2 regions of the Bacillus sp. EB106-07-01-XG149 genome follow, and region 1 is predicted to be linked to the other one. Evidence: riboswitches for the same ligand, from Rfam matches in the RefSeq annotation. Region 1 holds a riboswitch; the other holds the start of a gene.
The links. A riboswitch is a leader RNA that binds a small molecule or an ion and turns the genes downstream of it on or off. The one in region 1 is predicted to bind cyclic di-AMP.
Positions count from the first base shown of each region.

Region 2: it holds a riboswitch for cyclic di-AMP, as region 1 does, so the genes downstream of both, AC3WTA_RS16895 (APC family permease) here and AC3WTA_RS24130 (SipW-dependent-type signal peptide-containing protein) in region 1, are expected to answer to the same signal.

Region 1 covers NZ_JBYTDP010000008.1:8,746-16,191, forward strand. The annotation lists gene thiO (glycine oxidase ThiO) at 1-667, shown strand, start outside; gene thiS (sulfur carrier protein ThiS) at 683-886, shown strand; gene thiG (thiazole synthase) at 889-1,659, shown strand; gene thiF (thiazole biosynthesis adenylyltransferase ThiF) at 1,652-2,671, shown strand; gene thiD (bifunctional hydroxymethylpyrimidine kinase/phosphomethylpyrimidine kinase) at 2,678-3,499, shown strand; cyclic di-AMP (ydaO/yuaA leader) riboswitch at 3,585-3,732, shown strand; gene AC3WTA_RS24120 (hypothetical protein) at 3,826-4,212, shown strand; gene AC3WTA_RS24125 (hypothetical protein) at 4,228-4,458, shown strand; cyclic di-AMP (ydaO/yuaA leader) riboswitch at 4,718-4,863, shown strand; gene AC3WTA_RS24130 (SipW-dependent-type signal peptide-containing protein) at 4,958-5,062, shown strand; gene kdpF (K(+)-transporting ATPase subunit F) at 5,059-5,139, shown strand; gene kdpA (potassium-transporting ATPase subunit KdpA) at 5,159-6,826, shown strand; gene kdpB (potassium-transporting ATPase subunit KdpB) at 6,840-7,446, shown strand, end outside.
Region 2 covers NZ_JBYTDP010000003.1:884,290-891,735, forward strand. The annotation lists gene AC3WTA_RS16870 (Nramp family divalent metal transporter) at 1-252, opposite strand, end outside; gene trhO (oxygen-dependent tRNA uridine(34) hydroxylase TrhO) at 745-1,704, shown strand; gene AC3WTA_RS16880 (hypothetical protein) at 1,878-3,353, opposite strand; gene panE (2-dehydropantoate 2-reductase) at 3,528-4,472, shown strand; gene AC3WTA_RS16890 (hypothetical protein) at 4,528-4,656, opposite strand; cyclic di-AMP (ydaO/yuaA leader) riboswitch at 4,795-4,941, shown strand; gene AC3WTA_RS16895 (APC family permease) at 5,085-6,911, shown strand.

The DNA of each region.
Region 1 (7,446 bases):
AAAAGACGGTCATGTTATTGCACCGGAGCTTACGAAAGCATTCGCACATTCCGCATCAATTTCGGGTGCTGATATATATGAACAGACAGAAGTGTTTGATATTCGTATTGAAAACAATAAAGTGACTGGGATTGTGACGAGCGAAGGTATTATAGCATGCGAGAAAGTTGTTATTGCGGGTGGTTCATGGAGCACGAAGTTACTAGGGCATTTTCACCACGAATGGGGTACATATCCAGTTAAAGGAGAAGTAGTAGCGGTAAGAAGTAGAAAACCACTTTTAAAGGCGCCTATTTTCCAAGAAAGATTTTACATTGCACCAAAGCGCGGCGGACGTTACGTAATTGGAGCAACGATGAAGCCTCATACGTTTAATAAAACCGTGCAACCAGAAAGTATTACTTCTATATTAGAGCGCGCGTATACAATATTGCCAGCTTTAAAAGAAGCAGAGTGGGAAAGCGCATGGGCAGGGTTAAGACCACAATCGAATCATGAAGCTCCTTATATGGGAGAGCATGAAGAAATAAAAGGTTTATACGCTTGTACTGGGCATTATCGAAACGGTATTTTATTAAGTCCTGTTTCTGGTCAGTATATGGCTGATTTAATAGAAGGAAAGCAGGCGAATCATTTGCTAGATTCATTGCTTTCTAAAATAGTTTAGAAAGGGGATGGAAGTTTGAATTTAAAAATTAATGGTAACCAACTTGAAGTGCCAGAGAGTGTGAAAACAGTGGCTGAGCTACTTACGCATTTAGAGTTAGATAACAGAATTGTAGTAGTAGAGCGTAATAAAGATATTTTACAAAAAGATGATCATACAGATACATCTGTTTTTGATGGAGACCAAATTGAGATTGTAACTTTCGTAGGAGGCGGTTGATTATGTTAAACATTGGACCATTTTCATTTCATTCTAGACTTTTATTAGGAACAGGGAAATTCCCTGATTTTGATGTACAGCAAAAGGCAATTGATGTATCTGAGGCTGAGGTTTTAACGTTCGCAGTACGTCGTATGGATATATTTGATGCAAAGCAGCCTAATTTATTAGAGAAACTTGATGTGAAAAAATATACGTTATTACCGAATACAGCTGGAGCAAAAAATGCTGAAGAAGCTGTTCGTATTGCAAAATTAGCAAAAGCTTCGGGGCTTTGCGATATGATCAAAGTAGAAGTTATCGGTGATGATAGAACGTTATTACCTGATCCAGTAGAAACGTTAAAGGCATCTGAAATGTTACTAGAAGAAGGATTTATCGTACTTCCGTATACATCTGATGATGTTGTATTAGCACGTAAATTACAAGAACTAGGTGTGCATGCAATTATGCCAGGAGCATCACCAATCGGTTCAGGGCTTGGTATTGTAAATCCGTTAAACTTAAGCTTCATTATTGAACAAGCGACAGTACCAGTTATCGTTGACGCTGGTATCGGTAGCCCAGCTGATGCGGCATTTGCAATGGAATTAGGAGCGGATGGCGTGTTATTAAATACTGCTGTATCGGGAGCAAAAGATCCAATAAAAATGGCACAAGCAATGAAATTAAGTATTGAAGCAGGACGATTAGGATTTGAAGCGGGGCGTATTGCACGTAAACGTTGTGCAACAGCAAGTAGTCCTTTAGAAGGAATGAGCGTAGTTGAATAATCGATATTCTCGCCAAGAATTATTTTCTCCAATTGGAGAAGAGGGGCAACGAAAGATAAGAGAAAAGCATGTACTCATTATCGGTGCAGGTGCATTAGGTAGTGCAAATGCAGAGATGTTTGTAAGAGCAGGTGTTGGAACAGTAACGATTGTTGACCGAGATTATGTCGATTGGAGTAATTTACAAAGGCAACAATTGTATGCAGAGAGCGATGTAGAGAATAACCTACCGAAGGCTGTAGCGGCAAAGAAGCGTCTAGAAGAAATTAATAGTGAAGTAAGAGTAGAAGCTCTCGTTCAAGATGTAACAGCTGAGGAATTAGAAGAACTCGTTACAAATGTTGATGTAATTATTGATGCAACTGATAATTTCGAAACGCGTTTTATTGTGAATGATATAGCACAAAAGTATTCCGTTCCATGGGTTTACGGAGCCTGTGTAGGGAGTTACGGCCTTTCTTACACAATTCTTCCTAGTAAAACGCCATGTTTATCTTGTCTATTACAATCGATTCCGCTTGGCGGGGCGACATGTGATACAGCGGGCATTATATCTCCTGCTGTATCTCTCGTCGTTTCTCATCAAGTAACGGAAGCTCTTAAACTGTTAGTGGAAGATTATGAATTGCTTCGAGATGGACTTGTGTCGTTTGATGTATGGAAGAATGAATATTCATGTATGAATGTGCAAAAGCTTCGTAAGCATAATTGTCCTTCGTGCGGAGAGAATGCGATATACCCGTATTTAAATAAAGAAAATACATCGAAAACAGCAGTTTTGTGCGGGAGAAATACAGTTCAAATTAGACCACCTCATAAAGAAGAAATGGATTTTGAACGATATAAAGAGCTGCTGAAAGATCGTGTGAATAATTTGAATGTAAATCCATATTTAATATCATTTTCTGTGGAGGAAAAGAGATTAGTTGCTTTTAAAGATGGCCGGGTACTTGTACATGGAACGAAAGATATAAGCGAAGCAAAAACAATTTATCATCGCTATTTTGGATAGAAAAGGATGAGTGGGATGAAAGTAAATAAAGCTTTAACAATTGCAGGATCTGATAGTGGAGGTGGTGCCGGCATTCAAGCAGATTTAAAAACCTTCCAAGAGCTTGGTGTGTATGGGATGACGGCAATTACGGCAATTACTGCTCAAAATACGCTTGGCGTTCAAGGGGTATATCCAGTTCCGTTAGAAGGTATTACGGAACAGCTGAATTCAATTGGTACGGATTTAACACCAGATGCTGTGAAACTAGGAATGTTATTTAGCAGTGAAATTATTCAAATTGTCGCAGAACATATTAATAAGTTTGGGTGGAATAATATTGTACTAGATCCTGTTATGATTGCTAAGGGCGGTGCATCATTATTACAACAGGAAGCAGTACAAGCATTAAAAGAATATTTATTACCAGTAGCAACCGTTGTAACACCGAATGTTCCTGAGGCAGAAGTGTTAACCGGGATGGAGATTCATAATGTTGAAGATAGTAAGGAAGCTGCGAAAGTACTGCATGAACTAGGTGCGAAATACGTGCTTATGAAGGGTGGACATGCAGAATATCAAGGTAATGAAGTAATTGACTTACTCTTTGATGGTGAGCAATTTATCGAATTTAGAAGTGAACGGATTCCTTCAAAGCAAACGCACGGAAGCGGGTGCACATTTGCTTCAGCGGTTACAGCAGGACTTGCGAAAGGCTACTCAATTGAAGAGGCAGTTCTAGAAGCGAAACGATTTATTAGTATAGCAATTGAAGAGCCTTTGAATATCGGAAGTGGTCATGGGCCGACGAATCATTTTGCATATAAATTGAATAAAACACAAGCATAAAGAAAGGAAAAGTCAGTTTTATAACTGGCTTTTTTTCTGTTTACTTTTTTCAAATACAGGAGTAATATATCAGCCAGAATACATTTTTTGTAATACGCTGAGTCCAAATATAAGGAGCGGAGGAACCAATTTGTGCAGTGTCACTAGGGGTGAATCTTTCAATTTTGAAAGTAGGGCTACTCTCAAAGCCCGAATCCGACAGCTAACTTCGTAAGCGTCTTGAGAGAGGACGGTGCCATGATGGATACATCACTTCATCAATCTGATTAGTATAAGGGAATATCAATCTATGTTTGAGTTCTTTTATGCTAAGGAGGATGAGGTACATGGAATTAACACTTATTTGTATTGGAGAAGAAAGCAAGGTAAATAGTTTAAGAGATTTAGTAGCATTTCAACATGAGTTAATTATTTTTACAGCAAATGAAGAGATAGCTGCTGAAGTTAGGAATTGTGGGTTTGATTGGACTTATAGCTGTAGTAAGGCACAAGATTTTACTAGTATTTGTGAGTGTATTAAGAAGGTGATTTTACTAGGGGATGAGCTTCCAATCATTAGTTTCTTCACAGAACACATTCGCTTTTCTTTTCAAGCACCTATTACTGTTGTTACAAGGAATAAACGATATCCAGCGAGGCTCTATGAAAAAATTGGAGCTACATTTGTCGTGTTTACGAATTGTAATAATATTTCTTTTTTATTTTTTGAATAGGGCGGGGGAAAAAAGATGAAGGTGTTGTTACTAGGAGATATAGCGAATCGTTGGGCGGTATCAGTAGAGCGAGTTCAAGAATTGGTGGTGCTTGATCCTATTTTTCCAAGGGCCTATATCATATTGCCATCGAAAGACGCTTTATATTTAAAAACAGATGTTATCGAATATGAGCAGCTACATGCAGAATTGTCACAAGTTTATATTCGCGGGAGAAATTTGCGCGCATTTTTGCGTGGAGAATAAATAGTGAAAAAAAAGAGCGAATGCTAAGTGCAACAAGCTATGCACTTCATGTCATGCGCTCTTTTTATTTCGTATTTAAAAGATTATTTTTGTGAAAAAGAAAGAAAAGACGAGAAAACAGATGAAATAATATTAATAACACTCAATGTAAGCGTTTAAATAGATGGATATTTTCTTATTTTCAGTAATTTAGCTCTTTACAAGTTAAATATAGAGGAGTATATTTACTCTCATAAATCATTCATAAAATTTCCAAAAAAACCTAAAATCGCTGAGTTCCAGAAATGGAGCGGGGGAACCAATTTTGTGCATCGTCACTTGGGGTGAATCTTTCAGTTTTGAAAGTAGGGCTACTCTTTAGGCCCGAATCCGACAGCTAACCTCGTAAGCGTTTAGAGAGGAGGTTTACTTTGTGTTGTTCATTTCGAACACTAAGTAGAGCTTAGTGTTCTTTTTTTGATAAATTAATGGTAAATTTTTACAGAAAAGAGGAATGGCTATGTTAGATGTTGTAATGATCGGGATTTTTGTTGTGTTAGTCGCATCGATGGTAAGTCTTGCAAGTTGGTCAGATAAAGTTGTGAAAGAAGGGAAGCAATCATGACGGTTGCCTTATCGGTTATTGTTGCAGCAATTACGGTGTACTTAGTGTATGCATTATTAAATCCAGAAAAGTTTTAATTAGGGGGAATCATTCATTATGATTTGGGTCGCAGTTGTTATTACCATGCTGTTGTTTATTCTTGTGGCAAAGCCAATGGGGATTTATTTAGAGAAAGCCTTTCAAGGTAGTAAAAAGTTAGATAAAGTATTCGGGCCTTTTGAAAAACTTATTTTTAAAATTACGGGTGTAAAAGAATACAATCAAACGTGGAAACAGTACGCATTGTCATTAGTTTTATTAAATGGATTTATGATTGTTGTCGTATATTTCATTTTCAGACTACAAGGAGTATTGCCATTAAATCCAGCACACATTGAAGGGATGGAGCCTACGCTTGCTTTTAATACAGCAATTAGTTTTATGGCTGATACAAACTTACAGCATTATAGCGGTGAAAATGGTTTATCGTATTTATCACAATTAATCGGAATTACATTTTTAATGTTTGCAGCACCAGCAACGACGTTAGCACTTGTAATGGCGTTTATAAGAGGGCTTGCTGGGAAGGAACTCGGTAACTTTTTCGTTGATTTTACGAGAGCACTAACGAGAGTATTTCTTCCTATCGCATTTATTGCGGCACTAGTCTTTGTCGCACTTGGCGTACCACAAACGTTAGACAGTGCAGTTACAGCACAAACAATCGATGGGGCAAAGCAAAGTATATTACGTGGGCCTGTTGCATCATTCGTGTCCATTAAGGAACTCGGAAATAACGGCGGTGGATTTTTCGGAGCAAACTCTACGCACCCTTTTGAAAATCCAGGGCAAATGAGTAATATTTTACAAATGATGCTTATGATGTTATTGCCAACAGCACTTCCATTTACGTACGGACGAATGGTAGGAAATAAAAAACAAGGTCGTATCCTTTTCGTATCACTATTCATGGTGTTTTTACTAGGATTTATAACGATTACTACATCTGAATTACATGGGAATCCAGCGTTAAATGGAATGGGCATCGAACATGTACAAGGGAGTACAGAAGGAAAAGAAGTACGATTTGGAACAGTATTTTCTTCCCTATACGCAACAGTGACGACAGCTGCTGAAACAGGAGCCGTTAATACGATGCATGATACGTTAACACCAATTGGCGGGTTAGTACCACTCGTAAATATGATGTTAAATACAGTGTATGGCGGAGTTGGGGCAGGTTTTGTGAACATTATTATGTATGCGATTATCGCAGTCTTTATATCTGGATTGATGGTTGGACGGACACCAGAGTTTTTAGGTAAGAAAATTGAAGGTAAGGAAATGAAATTAATTGCGGTAACGATACTATTTCATCCACTGCTTATTTTAGGGTTTTCAGCATTAGCTCTTTCAACAAGTTTAGGAACGGATGCCATTTCTCATTCTGGTTTCCACGGTTTAACGCAAGTGGTATATGAATATACATCGTCAGCTGCGAATAACGGATCTGGATTTGAAGGGTTAGCGGATAATACACCGTTTTGGAATATTACAACTGGCTTAGTTATGTTTTTAGGGCGCTATTTCAGTTTAATTACGATGCTAGCTGTTGCAGCTTCATTGAAAGAAAAGACGGTAGTACCAGAAACAGTCGGAACGTTCCGTACGGATAATAGTTTATTTGGCGGCATTTTCATCGGAACAATTGTAATTGTCGGTGCATTAACATTCTTCCCGATGTTAGTACTCGGCCCAATTGCAGAATTTCTTACATTGAAGTAATGGAGGGTAAATGATGAGACCGGTAGTAGTAAAAGAAAAGAGAGTAAATGATTCACAAATACATGCTGTAGAAGATGAAGTTAGACAAGCGAAAACGATGGATCGTGATATCGTGAAACATGCGATGAAACAATCCTTTGCGAAATTGAATCCGAAAGTCATGATAAAGAATCCGATTATGTTTGTTGTAGAAATTGGATTTATCATTACGTTCATTTTATCGTTTCTTCCAAGTCGTTCTAGTAGTGTACCAGGATGGTTTAATATAACAGTTTCTCTCATTCTATTATTTACAGTTTTATTTGCTAACTTTGCAGAAGCGTTAGCGGAAGGACGGGGGAAAGCGCAAGCCGATTCTTTAAAACAGTCAAAGAAAGATGTGTTTGCAAATGTTGTAAAAGAAACTGGAAACATTGTTCAAGTTTCAGCAACTGATCTGAGAAAAGATGACGTTGTTATTGTAAAACAAGGAGAAATGATTCCGAGTGATGGAGAAGTCATAAAAGGATTAGCGTCTGTTGATGAATCTGCGATTACAGGGGAATCGGCTCCTGTAATAAAAGAAGCGGGCGGTGATTTTTGTTCCGTGACAGGTGGAACGATGGTCGTAAGTGATGAGA
Region 2 (7,446 bases), on a different contig from region 1:
TTGAATTAATACTGCCATTAAGTTAGAAGCGAATATAACCCATAATAGTAAATATCCGTATTGTGAACCAGCTGCGATATTTGTAGCAAAGTTACCAGGGTCAATATAAGCTACGGATGCGATAAAAGCGGGTCCTAAAAACGGTAACAGTCGTTTCCAGCCTTTCGTTTCGCCACTTAAAGCTAAGTGTGCGGATTGAACAGTTGTACTTTGAGAAGGGACTTGTTCATCTTTTGATATATCTTTATTCATAGTAGTTTTCCCCTTTGAAATGTTAACTTGATGAAATTATTGTAAGTATTCTTATTGTTTATTTCAATACATTTAGATGTATTAGATGATATTTTTATTTGAACACAAATGTTTCCTTAGTGCAAATTATATGCCTTGCTGCAATAGATGGTGTCGTGTTATAAAAAATTGGGAGTTTATGGTGTGATGACGTGGGGAAACATAATGAATTAAAGGGCTATTTTTGAAATTTATGTGAACATAAAGCCTATAATACAGCATATTAATTGATGGAATTGCATTTGTATGATATATAATATATTGGGATTACAACTTAACCATAGTGTTTTGATGTGTAATCTTGTTTTTTATTTTTGTTAACTTATAGAAAATAGTATAAAGAGAAGAAAATGGGATGCATAAAACTTTGGATACATTTTCTTATTATATATGTTTTGATATGAACGTTAACTTATACATGATTTTAAAAATTAGATAGGTGGTAGAAATACATTGGCAACTACAAAACCATACAGAGTATTACTATATTACATGTATACAACAATTGAAAACCCTGAAGAATTCGCTGCAGAGCATTTAGCATTTTGTAATTCACTTGAATTAAAAGGAAGAATCCTTGTAGCTAAAGAAGGAATTAACGGAACTTGTTCTGGAACTGTAGAACAAACAGAGAAATACATGGAAGCAATGAACAACGATCCACGCTTTGACGGTATCGTATTTAAAATAGATGAAGAAGAAGGGCACGCATTCAAGAAAATGCACGTACGTCCTCGTCCAGAGTTAGTGACACTTCGTCTAGAAGATGACATTAACCCACACGAAATAACTGGAAAGTATTTAGAGCCAAAAGATTTTTATGAAGCAATGAAACAAGAAGATACAGTTATTATTGATGCACGAAATGATTATGAGTTTGATTTAGGACACTTCAAGGGTGCAATTAAACCAGATATCGAATCATTCCGTGAATTACCAGATTGGATTAGAGAAAACAAAGAAACACTTGAAGGTAAAAAGATTTTAACATACTGTACAGGCGGAATTCGTTGTGAGAAGTTTTCTGGTTGGTTAGTTCGTGAAGGCTACGAAGATGTAGGTCAGCTTCACGGCGGTATTGTAACGTACGGCAAAGACCCAGAAGTACAAGGTGAGCTTTGGGATGGACAATGTTACGTGTTCGATGAGCGTATCTCTGTACCAGTAAACCAAAAAGAGCATGTTATCGTTGGTAAAGACCACTTTACAGGTGAACCTTGTGAGCGCTATGTAAACTGTGCAAATCCAGAATGTAATAAGAAAATTTTATGTTCTGAAGAAAACGAAGCAAAACATTTACGTGCATGTTCTCATGAATGTCGTGTACACCCACGTAATCGTTATATCGTGCAACACGAATTAACTGAAGAGCAAGTAGCTGCTGCATTAGAGAAAATCGAAGCAGGAAAGTAAGATAAATTAGTGTAATAAAAAAGTACTCCAAATTTTATTTTGGAGTACTTTTTTTACTATGCGGTACTTTTTTTGTCAGTTTTTGTCGGTAAGTCGATATAATTTAAAAATCGCTAATAAAAATTTCATTTACTGAAGCGTACCACGTATTTGTAATTTGAAAATAACCTTCTTTACTTCTTATCATCTTTCTCTTTCACAGCAGAAAGTACAGTTTGTTTTACCCATGATTTTCTTCGTTTATGTTGTAGACTCCATTGGTATAAACTTTGCGCGCCTAAAATAAATGAAATGACTATGCCGCTGATTGCTATTAAAAGTGCGAAAAATTCAAGTGGCGACGAGATTTTGTTTGAATCGGTGTTTCTTAAAAGATCAATCATAGTAAACCCTAACATTTGGCCTACTACAGAGTAGAGCGTTAAAATTAATAGTAAAAGGCTATCTTTTTTAGAAGCGACATTTTCTTGATATTTAAACAAACTATCGAGATTTTGTTTTGCATTCGAGTAAAGTACTTCAATATTAAATAGTTTTCTTAAGCGGAAAAAAATATCTTCACTCTGTGATTGGGATACTAACTCTAAAGAAAAGTAATTCGCTGTAAATGAATTGATTGAATAAATTAATTTCTCTATTTCATTTGTATCTTGATCAATGTTTAGTTCAGCATAAGCGTTTGCCATCTTTAATAAAACAACTTTATGAAATAGATTTAATAACAAAGCGTAATAAAACTCTCCGTACATTTGACTAGCAAGTTTAGCGAATTCGTGTTCATCCTCGTTTGTTATACATGTGAAAATATGTTCTTCCATAATAAAGTAGCGATTAGGAGCCCATCTTTGATAAGAATGTTTTGTTAAATAATCTTGAATATAAGGAACATTATTTGCGCTAATATAGGGCTTGCCATTGTCTGTTAATCCGGAAAGACTGGAAGCTCGGTATACATCGATTACATGAAGGTCTGACTTTTTGTTTATGGATAATAAAGTTTGTACATACATTCGTTGATCTTCAAAGAAGGGGAATGTTTGAAAGTAAGAACTCCGCAATCTCTTTTTCTCAAAGAAGTCTGTTAAGCCATGAAATAAATCGCCGAATATGAGCTTCTCTACTTGTGAATATTGTTTTCCGTTACATTCAATACAGATAGTTTCAGTTGTATCATTTTTAGTTTCAAGGACACGGAAGTGGGCGGCAAATTCGATTGCTTCTGACAATGTCATGTTTGGAGCGGTTTCTACTTCTGTCCGAATTGTTAAGAAGCCAAGCTCATAAGGACAAAGTGTTACGTCAATAGAATGAATTTTGAATGGAACGGAAATCAAATTTGTTGTTAAATGTCCAGTTAAGTTAAGGTCTTTAGAATAGCGCTGCAATCCTTTTTGGTGCTCTGATTGAGGAAATAGAATTTTATTTGTAAATGAAAGATAGTATGCTTCCATATTTTGATGTGAAACTTGAAACTTTCCGTAGTATGTATTTTCATTTTCAAGATGATCGAGTCGAAAAGGGCGAAAATCATTTTTCTGTAAGAAAGGGAACATATTTTGTTCATATCCAGTTTTAAAAGAAAACGGGAATATAAATTGAAATATAGCTGTTGCTACATCTTTTTCCTCGATTGTCTGTATTGCCTCCATTTACATTGTTTCCTTTCATATATGCTATAAAAACAACATGCCCAAATTTATTTGAAAATAACCACTGTTTTATACTTGATTAAGAATGAAAATTCAGCTTATTTAGTAGAGGACATGTATAATGTTATGTATACTACATGTTATAAAATTGTATTTTGAAAAGGGGGATGTTGTATGCGTATTTTAGTATTAGGAGCTGGTGGCGTCGGAGGATTTTTTGGTGGCCGATTAGTCGAAAAAGGGGAAGATGTTACGTTTCTTGTTCGTAGTAAAAGAAAACAGCAATTAGAGGAAAAGGGACTTGTTATTCGTAGTGTGAATGGGGATTTTTCCTTCCAACCGAAATTAATAACGAAAGAAGATCGAACTTCTCCATTTGATGTCATTTTATTTTCAACAAAAGCGTATCACTTAAACGAGGCGATTCAAGATTTGAAGCCGTTTGTAGGTGAAAATACTGTCATCATTCCATTGTTAAATGGTATTGCTCATATATCACTATTACAAAAAGAATTTGGTGAAGAGAAAGTGATTGGCGGTCTATGTTTTATCGAGACGACGTTAAACGATCAAGGAGAAATTGTACAAACTAGCGCTGCCAACAGACTTCTGTTTGGAGAAATGAAGTTTCAAGATTCAGAGAGAAAACAGCATATTGCTAAAGCATTTGCAGGTACGAAATCTAGTTTTGTTTTAAGTGAAAATATTACGCAAGATATGTGGCATAAATATTTATTTATTACTGTAATGTCAGGTGTGACAACATTAATGCGTGCACCAATAGGACCGATTCGTGAAAGCGAAGGTGGACGTGATTTTATTCAAAACTTATTTGAAGAATGTGTGCAAATCATGAGATATATAGGGGCACCAATTAAGGAAGATATTGCCCAGGAACATATGAAAACAATTGATAAAATTTCGTATGATATGAAGTCATCGATGCAGCGTGATATGGAAAAAGGTTCGTCCATTGAAGGGAAGCACATACAAGGATACTTACTAGATGTAGCAGAACAGTTTTCTATGGAAGCACCATTATTGGGTGCAGTATATCAAAATTTAAAAGTGTATGAAGAAATGATCTTTAACAAATCAGCAATAGAATTGGATGTATGAAAAAATAAAAAAGAAAGCAATATATAAGTGTATTGCTTTCTTTTTTTATGACAACTTATTTATTTCTTTTCGTTCTATCTGTCAAATTTATTTCCTGTTCACGTTTACCGTATAATTGATTAATTTCATTTGCTAATGCATCTAAATAGGAATCAGAAAAAATAGGCTTCTTTTCTTTAGACATATGGGTCTCCTTTATCGTTTTTTAGTATTCATTATGTATATTTACCAGCGGATTATGCGCAATCATTTTATTTTTTTCTTTTTCAAAATTTTTGTTTACATTTTGAAAATAAAGGAGTATTATAATCCACAGTTTCAATTTTCTAAATCGCTGAAACCGCATGGTGCGGGGGACCCGTTCTTATGGATTAGTACTTAATCCAATGGGGTGAATCCTTGAAAAAGGTAGGGCTACTCATAGGCCCGAATCCGACAGCTAACCTCGTAAGCGTTATATTGAGAAGGAAGGTGGAGCTTGTGCGACAAAAAATATAATGTCTACAAGTCTATTTCGTTATGGCTTGTAGACATTTTTGTTTTCTGAAGAAATTGTTTATCCGCTGTAACTAGCAGAATCGTTCGTACAAAATTATTGGAGAGTGGATAGCATTGGTTTCATCTATTAAAAGGTTTTTAATTGGAAGACCGTTAAAATCAACTGAGTTAGGAGAGCAAAAGCTTAATAAAACGAAGGCGTTAGCCATTTTATCTTCTGACGCATTGTCATCGGTTGCATACGGACCAGAGCAAATTTTAATTGCTTTAGCAGGTCTTGGAGCGATTGCTTATTGGTATTCAATTCCAATCGCTGTTGGGGTATTAGTGTTATTGACAGCCCTTATTTTATCTTATCGTCAAATTATTTTTGCTTATCCTCATGGCGGAGGCGCGTATGTTGTATCAAAAGAAAATTTAGGGATGAATCCAGGGTTAATAGCTGGAGGATCTTTATTAGTCGATTATATTTTAACTGTGGCAGTAAGTGTGTCCGCAGGTACAGATGCGCTCACATCAGCTTTTCCAAGTTTACATGCACATAATGTAATCATTGCGATTATATTTGTTATATTGATTACTATTTTAAATTTAAGAGGGGTAACGGAATCAGCTTCCGTTTTAGCATATCCGGTTTATTTATTCGTTCTAGCACTATTTATATTGATTGGGGTAGGGATATACAATATTTTAACTGGTCACGTTTCACCGACTTTACACACGCCGATTGGAACGCCGGTTGCGGGAATTAGTTTGTTCTTACTGCTACGAGCATTTGCATCGGGTAGTTCGGCTTTAACAGGTGTTGAGGCAATCTCTAACGCAATTCCAAACTTTAAGGATCCTGCACCTAACAATGCAGCGAAAACATTGCTTGCAATGGGTGCATTACTTGCCGTTTTATTTTCAGGAATTGTCTTTTTAGCTTATTATTACGGAATTAATCCAAGTAAGGAAGTAACAGTTGTTTCACAAATTGCTGAACAAACTTTTGGACGTAATTTCATGTACTATTTCATACAAGGTACAACTGCTTTAATATTAATTCTTGCTGCTAATACAGGTTATTCTGCATTTCCACTATTAGCAGTTAACCTTGCAAAAGACAAATTTATACCGAGAATGTTTACGATTAGAGGAGACCGCCTAGGTTACTCAAACGGTATTATTATACTTGGGATAGCTTCGATTATTTTAATTGTAGCTTTCCAAGGGCAAACAGAACATTTAATCCCGTTATATGCAGTAGGTGTATTTATTCCATTTACACTTTCTCAAACGGGTATGGTATTAAAATGGCTTCGTGAAAAACCTGAAGGATGGGCTTTGAGATTAACGGTTAATTTAATTGGTGCAGTTATTAGTTTTATCGTAATGAGCATGTTCTTTTTAACTAAATTTGCACAAGTTTGGTCAATCCTTATTTTCTTACCTGCCATCATCTTCTTGTTCCATAGAATTAAGAAGCATTACGATGCAGTGGGCGATCAATTAAGTTTAAAAACTTGTGAACCACTTGTTCCAATTGAGGGAAATGTAATTGTCGTTCCTGTAGCGGGCATGACTCATGTGGTGGAAAATTCATTGAACTATGCGAAGGCTCTTTCTGCAGATCAAGTTATCGCTGTATATGTTGCTTTTGACAGAGAAGAGGAAAAGAAATTTGAAGAGAAATGGAAGAAGTGGCAACCTGAAGTAAGACTTGTTACCTTACATTCTCACTATAGAAGTATTATTCAACCGCTAACAAAGTTTATTGATACAGTGCAATATAAAGCGAGTGAATCAAATTACCGAGTTACTGTCGTTATACCACAGTTCATTCCGAAAAAAGGTTGGCATAACATTCTTCATAATCAGTCTAGTTTACTCATTCGTGCGTATTTACTCTATAAAAGAAATGTTGTTATTACAACAGTTCCATATCATTTGAAAAAGTAAGAAGATTTTTTAAGGATAGCTTTACGAAAGTGAAGCTATCCTTTTTGTGTATACGCTATGCATAATTGCATATGAACCTAAAAGATATACTGATATAATTTTTATATCTATGAGTAAGTAGGAGTTTTTGTTGTGATATATGGATATTTCAATTGAAAAAGTGAAGTGGATTATATTTTGAAATAAGGACAGGAAAGCTTGAAAATAAAGGGAATTAAAATACTTCTTTACGATAGATAAATAGCTGTGTTTAAATGACCTTACAGTACAAAACTTACATGAAAACAAAACGAAATTTCATATTTGCGTACGTTATTTAGCTTAAAATGAATAATATTTTTATGTAATACATTCACTGTGTGAATGTGGAAATGGCTATGAAATAGAAATTTTATACAATGTTATTCATACTAATCACATATGAAATGTTTTAGAACGATAAGTGAGTACTGTAGCAATAAAAGTTGGGAGAGATGGTTCGTACATGAATCACGGTAAGAACGTTCTCTATTTTAACCATCTCAAATTACGTGCA